Regions from separate parts of the Vibrio parahaemolyticus genome, predicted to be linked through region 2. Evidence: predicted binding sites of a transcription regulator. Region 2 holds the regulator's gene; each other region holds the start of a gene.

The links. The regulator PurR, encoded in region 2, represses purine synthesis genes. The targets are predictions, from matches to a motif close to TNANGNAAACGTTTNCNTNA.
Positions count from the first base shown of each region.
Region 1: a site for PurR is predicted at 2,239-2,258, ahead of DYB02_RS05710 (NupC/NupG family nucleoside CNT transporter). Genes of this name have one in related genera too.
Region 3: a site for PurR is predicted at 2,063-2,082, ahead of glpX (class II fructose-bisphosphatase). Genes of this name have one in related genera too.
Region 4: a site for PurR is predicted at 1,406-1,425, ahead of DYB02_RS04565 (NCS2 family permease). Genes of this name have one in related genera too.

Region 1 covers NZ_UHIL01000001.1:1,103,596-1,107,603, reverse strand. The annotation lists gene folD (bifunctional methylenetetrahydrofolate dehydrogenase/methenyltetrahydrofolate cyclohydrolase FolD) at 1-830, shown strand, start outside; gene DYB02_RS05710 (NupC/NupG family nucleoside CNT transporter) at 899-2,098, opposite strand; gene DYB02_RS05705 (LysR family transcriptional regulator) at 2,404-3,348, opposite strand; gene DYB02_RS05700 (lytic murein transglycosylase) at 3,423-4,008, opposite strand, start outside.
Region 2 covers NZ_UHIL01000001.1:1,273,012-1,277,019, reverse strand. The annotation lists gene torR (two-component system response regulator TorR) at 1-339, opposite strand, end outside; gene torD (molecular chaperone TorD) at 605-1,252, shown strand; gene purR (HTH-type transcriptional repressor PurR) at 1,690-2,694, shown strand; cyclic di-GMP riboswitch class I at 2,961-3,050, shown strand; gene DYB02_RS06490 (TfoX/Sxy family DNA transformation protein) at 3,167-3,757, shown strand; gene DYB02_RS06485 (TVP38/TMEM64 family protein) at 3,969-4,008, shown strand, end outside.
Region 3 covers NZ_UHIL01000001.1:479,906-483,913, forward strand. The annotation lists gene DYB02_RS02500 (DUF3135 domain-containing protein) at 1-133, opposite strand, end outside; gene DYB02_RS02505 (helix-turn-helix transcriptional regulator) at 238-852, opposite strand; gene glpX (class II fructose-bisphosphatase) at 998-2,005, opposite strand; gene zapB (cell division protein ZapB) at 2,352-2,594, shown strand; gene rraA (ribonuclease E activity regulator RraA) at 2,699-3,211, opposite strand; gene DYB02_RS02530 (1,4-dihydroxy-2-naphthoate polyprenyltransferase) at 3,288-4,008, opposite strand, start outside.
Region 4 covers NZ_UHIL01000001.1:898,018-902,025, reverse strand. The annotation lists gene DYB02_RS04565 (NCS2 family permease) at 96-1,385, opposite strand; gene vcdP (small protein VcdP) at 1,868-1,954, opposite strand; gene DYB02_RS04560 (aminoacyl-histidine dipeptidase) at 2,408-3,880, shown strand; gene DYB02_RS04555 (DUF3332 domain-containing protein) at 3,957-4,008, opposite strand, start outside.

The sequences.
Region 1 (4,008 bases), 170 kb from region 2:
TTTCCCAAACTGTTCGATCCGAAGTTGCAGCACGTGTTAAAGCTCGCGTCGCAGCAGGTTTACGCGCTCCTGGCCTAGCAGTTGTTCTGGTTGGTGAAGACCCAGCATCTCAAGTTTACGTGGGCAGCAAACGCCGCGCTTGTGAAGAAGTTGGCTTTGTATCCAAGTCGTTTGACCTTCCGGCTTCAACATCTGAAGAGGAGCTGCTTGCTCTTATTGATGAGTTGAACAACGACAACGAAATTGACGGCATTTTAGTTCAGTTGCCACTTCCTGCTGGTATTGATACCACACACGTTCTAGAGCGTATTCATCCAGAAAAAGACGTGGATGGCTTCCACCCTTACAACGTTGGTCGTCTTGCGCAACGTATTCCTAAGCTTCGCTCTTGTACGCCTAAAGGCATCATTACCCTACTCGACCGTTACAACATCGAGCTTCGTGGTAAACATGCGGTTGTGGTTGGCGCATCAAACATTGTTGGTCGTCCAATGACACTTGAGCTGCTGCTTGCTGGTTGTACAACAACGACATGCCACCGCTTTACCAAAGATCTAGAAAGCCACGTACGTCAAGCTGACGTTGTTGTGGTCGCGGTAGGTAAGCCAAACTTCATCCCTGGCGAGTGGATTAAAAAAGGCGCAGTGGTTGTCGATGTAGGCATTAACCGTCTTGATTCAGGCAAGCTAGTGGGCGATGTGGAATACGACAAAGCACGCGAAAGCGCGAGCTTCATTACTCCGGTTCCTGGTGGTGTTGGCCCAATGACCGTAGCAAGCTTGATTGAGAACACGATGTTGGCTTGCGAGCAGTTCCATACTGAACAATAACATCAATCTTGAGGTACGAAAAAGGCTCCGCAAGGAGCCTTTTTGCTAATTTTAGATATCTATTTCAATTACAGACTTAAAATCACACCCGCAATAGAAGCACTCATCAAGTTCGCCATAACGCCGGCAATAATCGCGCGGAAACCATGCTTAGAAACAAATGCACGCTTCTCTGGTACCAAAGAACCCAATCCGCCGATCAGCATTGCCATACTAGAGATGTTTGCAAAACCACACAGTGCGAAAGTCACGATAGCTTGAGAGTGAGCACTTAGCTGAGACTTCACTTCTGCTAGTTGGATGAAAGCAACAAACTCGTTCACCACGATCTTGTTACCGATAAGCGAGCCCGCCGTAATCGCCTCTTCCCATGGCACACCTAACAACCATGCGACAGGTGCAAATACGTAGCCTAAGATAAGCTCAAAGCTTAGTGGCGTACCAATAAGGTCTCCAACCCAACCTAGCATGCCGTTCAGCAACGCGATTACGCTGATGAACGCTAACAACGTACCACCTACAGACACAGCGATGCGAACACCCGCCATTGCGCCATCGGCTAACGCTTCAACCACGTTAGTTGCGCGTGGAATTTCCACTTGGCTAATGTCGATATCTGGTGCTTTGTTCACATCTTCTGGCATGAGAATTTTCGCCATCAACAAGCCTGCGGGCGCAGACATAAAGGCAGCAGCGATAAGGTAGTTAAGATCGACACCCAACGAGGCATAACCTACCAACGTACCACCAGCTACTGACGCCAAACCACCTGTCATTACCGCAAAGAACTGCGAATCAGTCATGTGTTTTAGGTAGGGTTTCACCATAAGTGGCGCTTCGATAGTGCCGACAAAAATGTTTGCTGTTGCAGACAAAGACTCAGCACGACCAATGCCAAGAAGCTTTTGAATACCACCACCAATGAAGTTGATAACTTTTGGCATCACACCAATGTGATAAAGACCGGAGATAAGAGAGGAGAAGAAAACGATGATACCCAGTACATTGATCGCAAAGGTGAAGCCCCCTGTCGCCAAATTACCGAATAAAAACACGATGCCTTCTTGACCGTAGTTGATCAAATTCGACACGACGCTGCTTACTGAATTCAGCGCATCTCGTCCTGCTGGTACATATAAAACCAACAATGCAAACAGCACCTGTAAAGCAAACGCAAACGCCACTGTTCTCAGCTTTATATTTTTTCTATTTGTAGAAAGTAGCCATGCTACGAATAGTATGGCTACGATACCAATAATTGAGTTCATAAAATGAATCCGATAGAAGGGGGATATGGAAGGCACCGGATTGTATAGCGGACTCAAAATGGCGCAAGTTGAGGATGTTAACAGTGTGAAAAGTTCAAGCGAACAATAATTAACCACACAAATAACTAATTGAATTTGCTATAGATAAACGTTTGCTTGTTTTTATTGTTTCTATATGGAAAAGATGTTTCTAGATTTGGAAAAATTTTGTGAGACAAATCACCTTATACAACCACTGAATAGTCGAAAAATGTTTTGCTTAGAGAAAATCGACTAGAAACACCTCTTGAACGTTATTAATGAATCTACTTGGGAATAGAGATGTAAGGTGCGAGGCGCTGATCCCAGTGACACGGGTTGCCAATTTTCTGTTTAATAAAGTTGATAACGGCTGATATTTTTTTCGGCATGTGCTGACGACTCGGGTACACCGCATAAAATGGCATCGACTGGCTCGCTTTCCAGTCTGGCAATAGTTGAATCAACTTACCCGTTCTGAACTCATCACCAAGCAAATACGTAGCGAGATACGCAATCCCCCATCCAGCAATCGCGGCGTCGCGGACAGCTTCTGCTAAATCGACAGAGTAGTTGCCGGAGACTTTGACGTTTAGCTCTTGTTGTCCCTTGGTAAATGCCCATCCTGTGTAATCACGCTCCCAACTGCGATAGATCAAGCAGTTGTGCAAAGACAAGTCGTTCGGCTCAGTCGGAGTATCATACTTAAGCAAATAATCCGGCGATGCTGCCACCACAAACTGGCAGTCCGTCAAACGCTGCGCAATGTAGCCCTCTGGTAGGTGCTCATTGTTTGTTACCCACAGATCGAGCCCTTCCGCCAGCATATCGACCTTGTAGTCAAACAAATGCACTTCCACTTGAAGCTGTGGATACAACTCACGCAGCTCTTGAATCGCAGGAATGATGTGCAGCGTTCCAAATGATTGAGATAACCCGAGGCGAACCAGCCCAGCCACTTCATCCCTTTGGCTTTCCATTTCTAACGTCGCACTACTCACCGCCTGCACCACTTGTTCACAATGATGATAAAACGTTTTTCCCGCTTCGGTAGGCGTAAAACTACGCGTGGTGCGTTGAACAAGCTTGATACCAAGAGATTCCTCTAACTGACTAAGCTGTTTGCTGACGTGAGATACTGACACTCCAAGGCTTTTCGCCGCCGCAGTAAAGTTTTTATGTTTGATCAATGCAGAAAAGATCACCATTTGCGCAGCACGTTCAGATAACACGCAGTACCTCGATAAGAATGTGGGAAAAACAAAGGGCTCCGAAGAGCCCCTATAAAACAGTATTTACTAACGAACTAGAATGAAATGCGATCAGCGAGATGGCTGACGGCAAGCGCGAAGTAGTAAGAGCGGTTCCACTTCATCAGTACGTTATAGTTATTGTAAACCAGATACGTACGACCGTTTTCATCGTCAGGCATGATAAGCCATGCTTGGATATCTTCATTCAGTTTAGGTAATGGACTGCCATCGTACTTCGTGATGCCAAGTTTACTCCACTCCTGAAGATATTTGCCTTTTTCTGCCCCGCGTCCTTCTAGGCTACGATCAATCCCTTTCGGCACCTTCACTTGGCGCCCCCAAGTAAACTTATCGTCCCAGCCAGACTCGCTCAAGTAGTTAGCGGTAGACGCAAACACATCCGCTTCTGATTGCCAGATGTCTTTTTTTCCGTCTCCGTTACCATCGGCGGCAAAACGTAGGAAAGAGCTTGGCATAAATTGACACTGTCCCATCGCACCAGCCCAAGAACCTTTAAAATTATCTAGCTCGATATGGCCTTGATCAAGGATCTGCAGAGCCGCCATGGTCTCTTTGCGGAAAAATTCTTCACGACGACCTTCAAATGCCATCGTCGACAACGCATCAATTACGCGGAAG
Region 2 (4,008 bases):
AACTCGAACTAGTAATTCCCTTAGTTCAAAAGGCTTTGTCACATAATCGTCTGCACCCATCTCTAGGCCTACGATTTTGTCGATGCTATCCGTGCGTCCTGTTACCAATATGATGCCGATGTCTGATTGACTGCGTAGCTCACGCGTAAGCATTAGGCCGTCTTCGCCCGGCAAGTTAATATCCAACATAATAAGGTCGACATCACCGCCTTGCAGAACTTCGCGCATCTCCGCGCCACTTTCTGCTTCGCTAACTTTGTAACCTTCATTTTGGAAATATCCCGCAAGCTTACTACGAGTTACAACATCATCTTCTACGACTAATACGTGATAGCTCATTTACACCACTTTCTGTCTTCTTATTATCCAAGACGTATTCTATTCATAACTAGTAACATTTCTAGTCATAGATACATTAAAAAGCAAGATTTAGCGTTTTTATTGATTCAAAACAAGCTTGCCCATCACTGTTAATAAGTGCACACAATTCAACATAATCAACAATAATTATAGTTACTGCTATTCATCTTATTTGATTACACTTAGGGGATATCCCTAATTGACTTTATGATGCAATACTCGAAGCATCCTTCAGGAGCCAAAAATGCAAGAAGTGAAAGCTTTTAATGAAAAGCGTGCTGAAATTTACTGGTGGTTTTCGAGCTTATTCGCTAAAGAACTCAGCGAAAAAGAACTAGAAACCTACCACAGTGTTGAAATTCGCAGTTTTTTAGCGGGCTTAGGTGAGAACGAATCACTCAAGCCAGCCGTTGATAGCCTAGTTGATGCCCTAAACCGACTCCAAGACCGCAATGATGCTCAACTAGAACTTGCAGCAGATTTTTGCGAGCTGTTCTTAAAAACAGATAAGTATGGGTCACTACCGTACGCTTCTATGTACATTGGTGAATCAGGCTTGCTCAATGACAAACCTGCAGAAGAGATGGAAAAACTGATGGCAGATTTTGGGGTTCAGGTAGACGAAAACCTCAAAGAACCAGCAGACCATCTTGCTGTTGAATTGGACTTTTTGGGCAACATGATCATTCGCTCAAATGAGTTAGAGCAAGAAAAACATATGGAAGAGGCTTTCGTTAAACAAAACGATTTCATCCAAAATCAACTCATGTCTTGGTTGCCAAAATTTGCTGAAAAATGTAAGCAATTTGATGAATTTGGCTTCTACTTAAGCGTTGCGCAACTATTAATTGCATTTTGTAAACTGGACAGCGCTTACCTTCTTGGTGAATAATCACCGCCTATTTTTAGGGAGCCTGCCTGTCGGGCTCCCTATTTTATTCGCTTGCTTTTAATCTGGCTCAAAGACGTTCGTTCATTTAGCAGTCAAAATGTGACTTCAAATACACAAAACTCTTGCTGAAAATATTGCCAGTCAGCCCACATAGGGCTAAAATGTGAACGCAAACGATTAAATATGATTTATATGTAAACCGCTGAAATATAGCGGTTTTTGTTTTTTATTAATAGGTTGATGACCACTTCCTCATATTTAATAGGAAGCCGAGTACCTTCAACCAAGTTGCTACAAATCTTTTTATACCGATTTCGGTACAACCGCTGCCTACTAGAATAGACACTACTGTTGTTGTGGTGTTTAGTTTGCGCAAAAAACTAAGCGTATGGTTGTATTCACTACGGTATTAAGTAGCTCGATACAGGACATCATTTATGGCCACTATAAAAGACGTTGCTCGCTTAGCCGGCGTTTCTACTACCACAGTTTCGCACGTTATTAATAAGACACGTTTTGTTGCAGAAGCAACCCAAGAAAAAGTAATGAAAGCGGTTGATGAGCTTAACTACGCACCAAGCGCAGTTGCTCGTAGTTTAAAATGCAACTCAACTCGTACTATTGGTATGTTGGTAACACAGTCAACTAACCTATTCTTCTCTGAAGTGATCGACGGTGTAGAAAGTTACTGCTACCGTCAAGGTTACACATTGATCTTGTGTAATACTGGCGGCATCTACGAGAAACAGCGCGACTACATCCGCATGCTTGCTGAGAAACGTGTAGATGGCATTTTGGTGATGTGTTCAGATCTAACCGAAGAACTAAAAGAGATGTTAGATCGTCATTCAGACATCCCGAAAGTTGTGATGGATTGGGGCCCAGAGAGTTCTCGTGCGGACAAGATCATCGATAACTCTGAAGAAGGTGGCTACCTAGCAACTAAATATCTTATCGATAACGGCCACACTGACATCGCCTGCCTGAGTGGTCACTTTGAGAAACTTGCTTGCCAAGAGCGTATCGCTGGTTTCCGTCGTGCCATGGCTGAAGCAAAACTGCCAATCAATGAAGATTGGATTCTTGAAGGTAACTTTGAATGCGATACTGCGGTACTGGTTGCAGACAAGATCACCGCGATGGAAAAACGCCCTACTGCAGTATTCTGTTTTAACGATACCATGGCACTTGGCTTAATGAGCCGTCTGCAACAAAACGGCATCAAGGTTCCAGATGACGTTTCTGTTATCGGTTACGACAACATTGAACTTGCAGAGTACTTCTCACCACCGCTAACAACGATTCACCAACCTAAACGTCGTGTGGGTAAAAATGCGTTTGAGATCCTACTTGAACGCATTAAAGATAAAGAACACGAAAAGCGTGTGTTCGAGATGCAACCAGAGATTGTTATCCGCAACACCGTTAAGAAACTTAATTAAATGAACACAAGCGCCCTTAGGGGCGCTTTTTTTTATTAAAAAAATAACACTTCCCGCACACTTTGCCTCATTCTTAAAAACAATAACTTCCATAAGTTACTGTTTTCTTTACATGTGAATTATTAATTCCCGCTTCTTTTCAAACATTAAATACAATTCTCAATTATGAGTACCCATGCACAAAATGGCATTATTTATTGAATCAAGATCACGTTTTAAAATCTAAAGTGTGATGTTAATTCAATATACGAAGTATCCTCATCTGGTCACGCACAGGGCAAACCATCCGAAAGGGTGGGACGCAAAGCCTCCGGCCTGAACCATAGTAGTATATGGAAGGTAGCGGGGTTACCGATGGCAAGTGTGCAACCAATGTCTTTACCCTTTAATGACATTGCCTTTGCGCACGTTTGCTACTCTCTCGGACCTGACTTTTGGTGGCGTAATATTAATTACACCGAGATAACAAAACATGGATAAACCGATACTCAAAGACTCTATGAAGCTATTTGAGGCACTTGGTACTATCAAGTCGCGCTCAATGTTTGGTGGCTTCGGACTTTTCGCTGATGAAACGATGTTTGCACTAGTGGTAAACAACCAGCTTCATATACGAGCAGACCAACAAACTTCATCTGACTTCGAGACACAGGGTCTAAAGCCTTACGTTTATAAAAAACGTGGCTTCCCAGTCGTTACTAAGTACTACGCTATTTCCAGCGAACTATGGGAATCTAGCGATCGCTTAATTGAAGTAGCGAAAAAATCCTTAGAAAACGCCAAACTTGAGAAAGAACAACAAGCGAGCACTAAGCCTAATCGCTTGAAAGATCTGCCAAATCTGAGATTGGCTACAGAAAGAATGCTTAAGAAAGCGGGTATTGATTCTGTTGCTCAACTTGAAGAAGAAGGCGCACTAAGTGCTTATAAAGCGATCAGAGACACGCACTCCACCACAGTTAGCCTTGAGCTACTTTGGGCCTTAGAAGGTGCTATTAACGGCACACACTGGAGTGTGGTTCCCCAGTCTCGTCGTGAAGAATTAATGAATGGCCTTTCGTAACAGAAGTCTGCTCTAATCTATCGACTAAAGCCGCAGTGTGAACTGCGGTTTTTTTATGAAATTTTTATAGCTCCCCTCGTGTCTACTCCTTTGTAAATCCCAAAACCCCCGTATCTTCAGCGCCACGACTTAGTTTCGATAACGAGATTGTTAAAACAACATTCAGTATGAATACTTTAAGCGGTAGCCTAGATATAGAAACGGAGCACACATGAATAAAAAACTTATCTTTGGACTGATACTTGTTGCCA
Region 3 (4,008 bases), 790 kb from region 2:
CTTTTGCCATCTCGTGGCGAAATTGTTCAAAGCCTTCTGGATCGCTTTCGGCCATCTGAACCAGTTCATCAAATGAGGGTAATACTTGCGTTGTGTGAGTATGTAGAGTTCTCATCCCTTTCTCCAAATCCATATGGATACTCGTGTTCAATACTACAAGCGTACACCACAGGAATCAGAGTAAAGGATGAATCATTGGCCTGTCTCATTTATAAGAGAGAGCGAAAGGGCCGAAATCTAAGCGCGGATTCGGTAAACGCAGCGACGTTGACCGCTAATGATATGCTCGGTACGCTCGACGGTCGTGTCGTCTCCGAGTAAGGACTGGAACACACTCAGTTCAGATTTGCATAAACTAGGGCAACGCGTGGCGGCTTTACAAATCGGGCAGTGATTCTCGATCAAGATAAACCCGTGCTCATCTTGTTCAAGCTCTGCCATGTAGCCTTCTTTTTCGCGCAGAAAAACCAAAGTTTCCAGCTTGCTTTCTAAAGACTCACATTGGTCGAGGTGCTGGCGATAGTTTTGTAAAGTCAGTTTTTCGCGCTCGGAGGTAACTTTGTCGAGGCCATCTTTACCGAAGATGTGTTCCACGGCTTCGATAAATTGGATGGTGAGTTCGCCATGACGATCGGCGAATTGCTCATGTCCCTTCTGGGTTAAAGACCAATGGCGAGTAGGGCGTCCGACTTTGACTTTTACATCGTGAATCGACAGGATGCCTTCATCTTCTAAACCTTGCAGGTGCTGGCGAGCACCCATGGTTGTCATCCCAAGCTCAGAAGAGAGTTGTTTTGCAGTGACAGACCCGTCACGCTTAACGATTTGCAATATCCTATCTACGGTCTTCATATTCCCACCATTTGTATTTCCGTACACATTATGCGCGATAGGCTTAGTAAAGAAAAGTGTTGACTTAACTTGAGTGGGGATTTGGTGAGCCAAAAACAAAAAGGGTCGGCACTTTGCCAACCCTCTGCGATGCTGAACCTAAAAATTACAGAATGATATCGCGAACTTCTGGATCTTTGCGCTCTAAGTAATGGGTCGACTTGATGCGGCGAATGGTACGGCAACGACCTCGCACGAGTAGCGTCTCTGTCGTCGCAATATTACCTTGGCGAGAAATCCCCTCTAGCAAGTCACCTTTTGTAATGCCTGTTGCTGAGAAGACGACGTTGTCGCTGCGCGCCATGTCTTCCATTTTTAGGACGACGTTGGCTTTTACGCCCATTTCTTCACAACGTTGTAGTTCAGCCGCACCGTAAATACGGTTTTCTTCTGTGTCGCCTTTCACTTCGTGGCGAGGTAGAAGGCGGCCATGCATGTCACCATCAAGTGCGCGAATCACCGCTGCGGATACCACCCCCTCTGGTGCACCGCCAATGCAGTACATGAGGTCCACTTCACTATCTGGCATACACGTTAGGATGGAAGCTGCAACGTCGCCATCTGGCACCGCGAAGACACGCACACCCATCGCCTGCATTTCAGCTATCACATCATCGTGGCGAGGTTTTGCTAGAGTGATGACAACCAGAGTGTCCAGCGTTTTATTTAGCGCACCAGCAACGTTTTCTAGGTTTTCTTTCAACGGCTTTTCTAGATCGATCACGCCTTTCGCACCTGGGCCAACAACCAATTTTTCCATGTACATGTCAGGTGCTTTTAAAAAGCTGCCTTTTTCACCCGCGGCAAGCACTGCCAATGCGTTTGATTGACCCATTGCAGTCATGCGTGTGCCTTCAATAGGGTCAACAGCGATATCCACTTCATCGCCACCTAGACCAACTTTCTCACCGATGTATAGCATTGGTGCATCATCGATTTCACCTTCACCAATGACAATTTCACCACTGATGTCTGTTTTGTTCAGTAGAGTGCGCATAACTTCAACAGCAGCGCCATCGGCTGCGTTTTTGTCACCACGGCCAAGCCATTTGTAACCAGCGAGTGCAGCACCTTCAGTTACACGAGAAAATGCCATTGCTAAATCGCGTTTCATGATGTCTCCAAGTAAGCAATAGGGAAGAGGAATTTGCGCGGCGATTCTATCACAACGGCAGTTAAACGTTTGCCTTTTTGCTGAGCTTTTACTTTAACTAAGTTGAATTTGATCAATACTTGGGTGATTTTTGCCGCGGAGAGGCGTAAATACCTTGCACAAAAATGCTTCGCCGATAAGAAAAGTCAGCGTTTAGTGAGATTGCGCCGATTTTTTAACCGAATGATGCGAAATATCGAATATAGTGAGTGTTTCTCATCGCGACGCTGAGTAGAATGACCTTATATAGGTAAGCTGCACGCCAATCTCGTGCATCGTCCCAACGGAATAACATAGGTAGGCCAAGATGTCTTTTGAAGTACTAGAACAACTAGAATCTAAAATTCAAACTGCAGTTGACACAATCACTCTTCTTCAGATGGAAGTTGAAGAGCTGAAAGAAGACAAAGTAAAACTAGAAGCAGAAGCAAACGAGCTTCGTTCTCAACGTGAAGATCTAGAGCAAAAAGCTCAGCAAGCTCAGCAAGAGCACGCACAGTGGCAAGAGCGCATTCGTGCACTACTTGGCAAAATGGACGAAGTGGAATAGTTTCACTTCTTCATCCAGAATTAAAAACACCCGCTTTGGCGGGTGTTTGTGTATTTGGGTATGAGTAGCGCTTTAGTCAACGAAAGGTGACTAGCTACTGGAAGCTACTCTTCGACCGTATCATCTAACTCAAGGTCAATATTAAGTGGCTCTGGAGATAGGATGATGCCAGTGTTGTCGGCGTAGATGTAATCTTCTGGAAGGAAGCTAACGCCGCCGAAGTTTACGGGTACATCTAGCTCACCAATGCCCTGGTTTGCCGCGCCAACAGGAATCGATGCCAAAGCTTGAATGCCGAGGTTCATGTCTTCTAGTTCATCGACTTCACGGACACAACCGTAAACGACAATGCCTTCCCACTCGTTTTCTTCTGCAATCGCAGCAATTTCTGCATCGATGAGCGCTTTACGTAAGGAACCGCCACCGTCAATCAACAACACGCGCCCAAGACCATCTTGCTCTAAGGTTTCGCGGATCAGTGAGTTGTCTTCAAAACACTTAATGGTGGTGATTTGCCCGGCAAATGACGCGCGTCCGCCAAAATTACTGAACATTGGTTCAACCACATCGACCTGATCAAGGTAGATATCGCAGAGTGCTGAGGTATTGTATTCCATAGCGTACCTTTCTAAACAGAAACTGGTTGTCTTTGAGTATATCTAGGCATTAAGTCAATGCAATGACAATCCTTTTTTAACTTACCAGAGTTTGAGCTACCACAATTGTTGCAAACAAAACGTTAGTGACTAATGAGCATTTTACGATAACTGGCAGCATTGGAGCGATTTGTGCAGGTTTTTCTGTATCCCAAACGGCTTTACCGTGATGAATGACGACATAAACACTCAATAAGAAGGGTAGGCTCATCCACAGAGGTTTGTCTTGAATTAACAAGTAAGCCGCAAATGCTAAAATAGCACCACCAAGCAAGATAAAGTGGTACTGCTTGGCTTTGTGTTGGCCCAAACGGACGGCGACCGTGCGCTTTCCACATTCGCGATCGTTCTCGATATCACGCATGTTGTTGATGTTCAGTACCGCTACCGCGAGTAAACCACAGCCCAGAGCTGGTAAGAATAGAGTGGTGTCTACATGTCCAGTATGCAGGAAGTATGTACCAGATACGCCTAGCAGACCAAAGAACAGGAATACGGAGATATCGCCTAAGCCGACATAACCGTAGGGCTTACTGCCCATGGTGTAAGCAATCGCCGCGATAATGGCAAGAATACCCAAACCGATGAAGGTGATGATGCTTTCTGGCGAGCTCAGCGCGTAAAACACCAAAACCAAGCCCGAGATGGCGGTAAGCACGATATTAAAAATGATCGCCTGTTTCATCTGTTTGGCACTAACGGCACCGGTCTGCATCGCACGCTGTGGACCTAAACGGTTTTCATTGTCGGTGCCTTTT
Region 4 (4,008 bases), 370 kb from region 2:
CTATTACGCAGAAAAATCGAATTCAGTGAACAACGCTAAAAGCAAAAAGCCAGCACGAACAGCTTTTGCTGCTCGCGCTGGCTTTTTAAAAGTAATTACCCGGCTAGGTATTTAACGATGAAGATGGCAGACATAACCCAAACACTCATCGATACATCGCGGCCTTTGCCACTAAACAATTTGATGGCAGCATACGCAATAAAGCCTAGGGTGATACCTTCTGCAATAGAGAAAGTAAGCGGCATCACAAGACAAGTTACAACGACTGGAGATGCTTCAGTTAGGTCACGCCAATCAATGCTCACCAAGCCAGAAAGCATCAAAATTGCTACATAGAACAATGCACCTGACGTTGCATACGCAGGGATCATACCCGCTAGTGGCGAGAACAATAGTGCAAGCAGGAAGAGTACACCAACAACCACTGCGGTTAGGCCAGTACGACCACCAGCAGCTACGCCCGAAACACTTTCAATGTATGAAGTCGTGTTTGACGTACCTAGCAACGCACCAACAGAAGTCGCTGTTGAGTCAGCAAGTAGTGCTTTGTTTAGACGAGGAATGTTGCCATTCTCATCCGTTAGACCGGCTTTTTGAGAAACGCCAACGAGCGTACCAGCCGTATCAAATAAGTCGACGAACAAGAAAGCGAACACAACAGAGATCATGCCGACTTCAAATAGACCCGAGAAATCCAATTGTAAGAATGTTGGTGCGATACTTGGTGGTGTTGACATGACACCGTTCCATTGCACATCACCAAATAGAAGACCAAGCGCCGTCACACCCAAAATCGCGATCATCACCGCACCTTTCACACCACGGTGAACAAGCGCGATAGTAAGGAAGAAACCAATCGCCGCCAACACTGATGGCAACGACGTGATATCGCCCATTGAAACCAATGTCGCTGGGTTATCAACCACAATACCTGCGTTTTTAAGGGCGATAAACGCCAAGAAAAGGCCAATACCTGCAGAAATGCCGGTGCGAAGCGAATGCGGGATCGAGTTAATGATCCACTCACGAATCTTAAAAATGCTCAGCAGAATAAACAAAACACCAGAAACAAACACTGCAGCCAGCGCGACTTGCCATGTGTAACCCATGCCTAACACAACGGAATATGTGAAGAATGCGTTTAGACCCATGCCCGGAGCCTGAGCAATTGGGTAGTTTGCGACTAAGCCCATAATGAAACAGCCAATCGCGGCGGCAAGACACGTTGCAACAAAGATCGCACCACGATCCATACCGGTATCAGACAAAATAGCTGGGTTTACAAAAATAATGTAAGCCATGGTAAGGAAGGTCGTAATACCTGCAATGATCTCAGTGCGCACATTTGTGCCGTTTTCACTAAGTTTAAAGAGCCTTTCGAGCATGATCGAATCCTGTAAAGGTAAAAAGTAAACGGTTGCGTAATCGATTGGCAGGAATTATAAAGTTATCAAATAGCAAATTCTAGATAGAATCATCACTCTAAAGCGTTTTTTTTCGCAGGATATGAAACCCATCCGTTAGTATTTAAAATCAAGAATGAATATAGCGCTTATTAAACAATAACTAACCGCTCATGTTCACTTTGCCTTCAATGCGTTCAAATTGAGCAATGTTCTAAACTTTCAAACAGAAATGGACGTTAAAGGGCAATATTCACTCACAATTTACTGCGTAAGTGGGATTCCTTTTAGCAGCAATAAGAGAATGGAGGCTTAGTGGTGGAAATTTGGTCGGAAGTAGAAAAAAGAGATAAAAAAACGCCACTCAATTTGAGTGGCGGTGAATCATGTCAGCACTATCACTGAAAAAAAATTCCAATTTATAGGGGTGAACAAACTGTTCGAGTCACATGCGTTGACTTCACTTAGTAGCCAAAGCTTGTTGGGTATACAAAGTTACCGGTATATACAGATTTGCTATTCCAGAACATTGCACTTGGTAAACCTTTCATAAATATCACCTTCTAAATCAATTAAAACAGTCGTTGATTTCTCGGTTCCTTGGAGGCGATAAACGGACTCATCCTTTGAGCATTTCATTCTTCATCTCAGAAGCTGGTTACAAATATACCACCAAGAAATTTAATTACAAGCATTTTAGTGATAAAAGTCACAAAAAATCCATAAATTGACGTCAATCAAATTTTAACTGTAATTAAATTACATTTTTGTGAATTAAAAATTATTCTACTTTCAGTTCATATAAACATAAGCGCATTTACGACTTATACCATGTTCATAAAGTGTGACAGTGAGGAAGGAAATCCTTTTGTTCTCGACTACTAGTAGCCTTCGTCTGGTGGTATCCTTGAGCTAATTCATGCCAAATATCATTAGCATTTCCTGCTAATCACACATTATTTATACGGTATATATTTGGCAAAGCACATCAAAAGGAGTCTTCCGTGTCTGAATTCCATTCTGAAATCAGTACCTTGTCACCTGCTCCACTTTGGCAGTTTTTCGATAAGATTTGTTCCATCCCTCATCCATCTAAGCATGAAGAAGCATTAGCACAGTACATTATCAACTGGGCAACAGAGCAAGGCTTCGATGTTCGCCGAGACCCAACGGGCAACGTATTCATCAAAAAGCCAGCAACGCCTGGGATGGAAAACAAAAAGGGCGTGGTTCTTCAAGCACACATTGACATGGTGCCACAGAAGAATGAAGACACTGACCACGACTTCACAAAAGATCCAATTCAACCGTACATCGATGGTGAGTGGGTAACAGCGAAAGGCACGACGCTTGGTGCAGACAACGGTATTGGTATGGCTTCTTGTCTGGCTGTATTAGCATCTAAAGATATCAAGCATGGGCCAATTGAAGTTCTACTAACAATTGATGAAGAAGCAGGCATGACAGGTGCATTCGGGCTTGAAGCAGGTTGGTTGGAAGGTGATATTCTTCTAAACACAGACTCCGAGCAAGAAGGCGAAGTGTACATGGGCTGCGCTGGTGGTATCGATGGTGCGATGACTTTTGACATCAAACGCGACGCGATCCCTACTGGCTTTGTGGCTCGTCAGCTAACCTTGAAGGGTTTAAAAGGCGGTCACTCTGGTTGTGATATCCACACTGGTCGTGGTAATGCCAACAAACTGCTTGGCCGATTCCTAGCGGGCCATGCACAAGAGTTGGATCTTCGCTTGGTTGAATTCCGTGGTGGTAGTTTGCGTAATGCTATTCCTCGCGAAGCTTTCGTAACAGTTGCTGTTCCTGCTGAAAACCAAGAGAAGCTTGCAGAGCTTTTCAACTACTACACTGAGCTATTAAAAGCTGAGCTTGGCAAAGTAGAAACGGGCATTGTGACGTTCAATGAAGAGAGCGTAACCGAATCACAAGCTTTCACTGCGGCGGATCAACAACGCTTTATTGCTGCTCTCAACGCATGTCCTAATGGCGTGATGCGCATGAGCGACGAAATTGAAGGTGTGGTTGAAACGTCACTGAACGTTGGCGTGATCACAACAGAAGAGGACAAAGTAACCGTACTTTGCCTAATTCGCTCTTTGATTGACTCTGGCCGCAGCCAAGTAGAGAGCATGTTACGCTCTGTTGCTGAACTCGCAGGGGCACAAGTTGAGTTCTCAGGCGCTTACCCTGGTTGGAAACCAGACGCTGATTCAGAAATTATGGCGATTTTCCGTGATATGTACGAAGGCATTTACGGTCACAAACCAAACATCATGGTTATTCACGCTGGTCTTGAATGTGGTCTATTTAAAGAGCCTTACCCGAACATGGACATGGTTTCTTTCGGCCCAACGATCAAGTTCCCTCACTCTCCTGATGAAAAAGTGAAGATTGATACCGTTCAACTGTTCTGGGATCAAATGGTAGCGCTTCTAGAAGCAATTCCTGAGAAAGCGTAATCCAAACACGACAACAAAACAAAAAGGGTGCCGAGGCACCCTTTTTTATTGCTATTTATCACGAGAGTATCGCGAATTATGCACGAGTTTGCGCGTACGCTGCTAGCTCATCCATAGAAGTCTTCGCG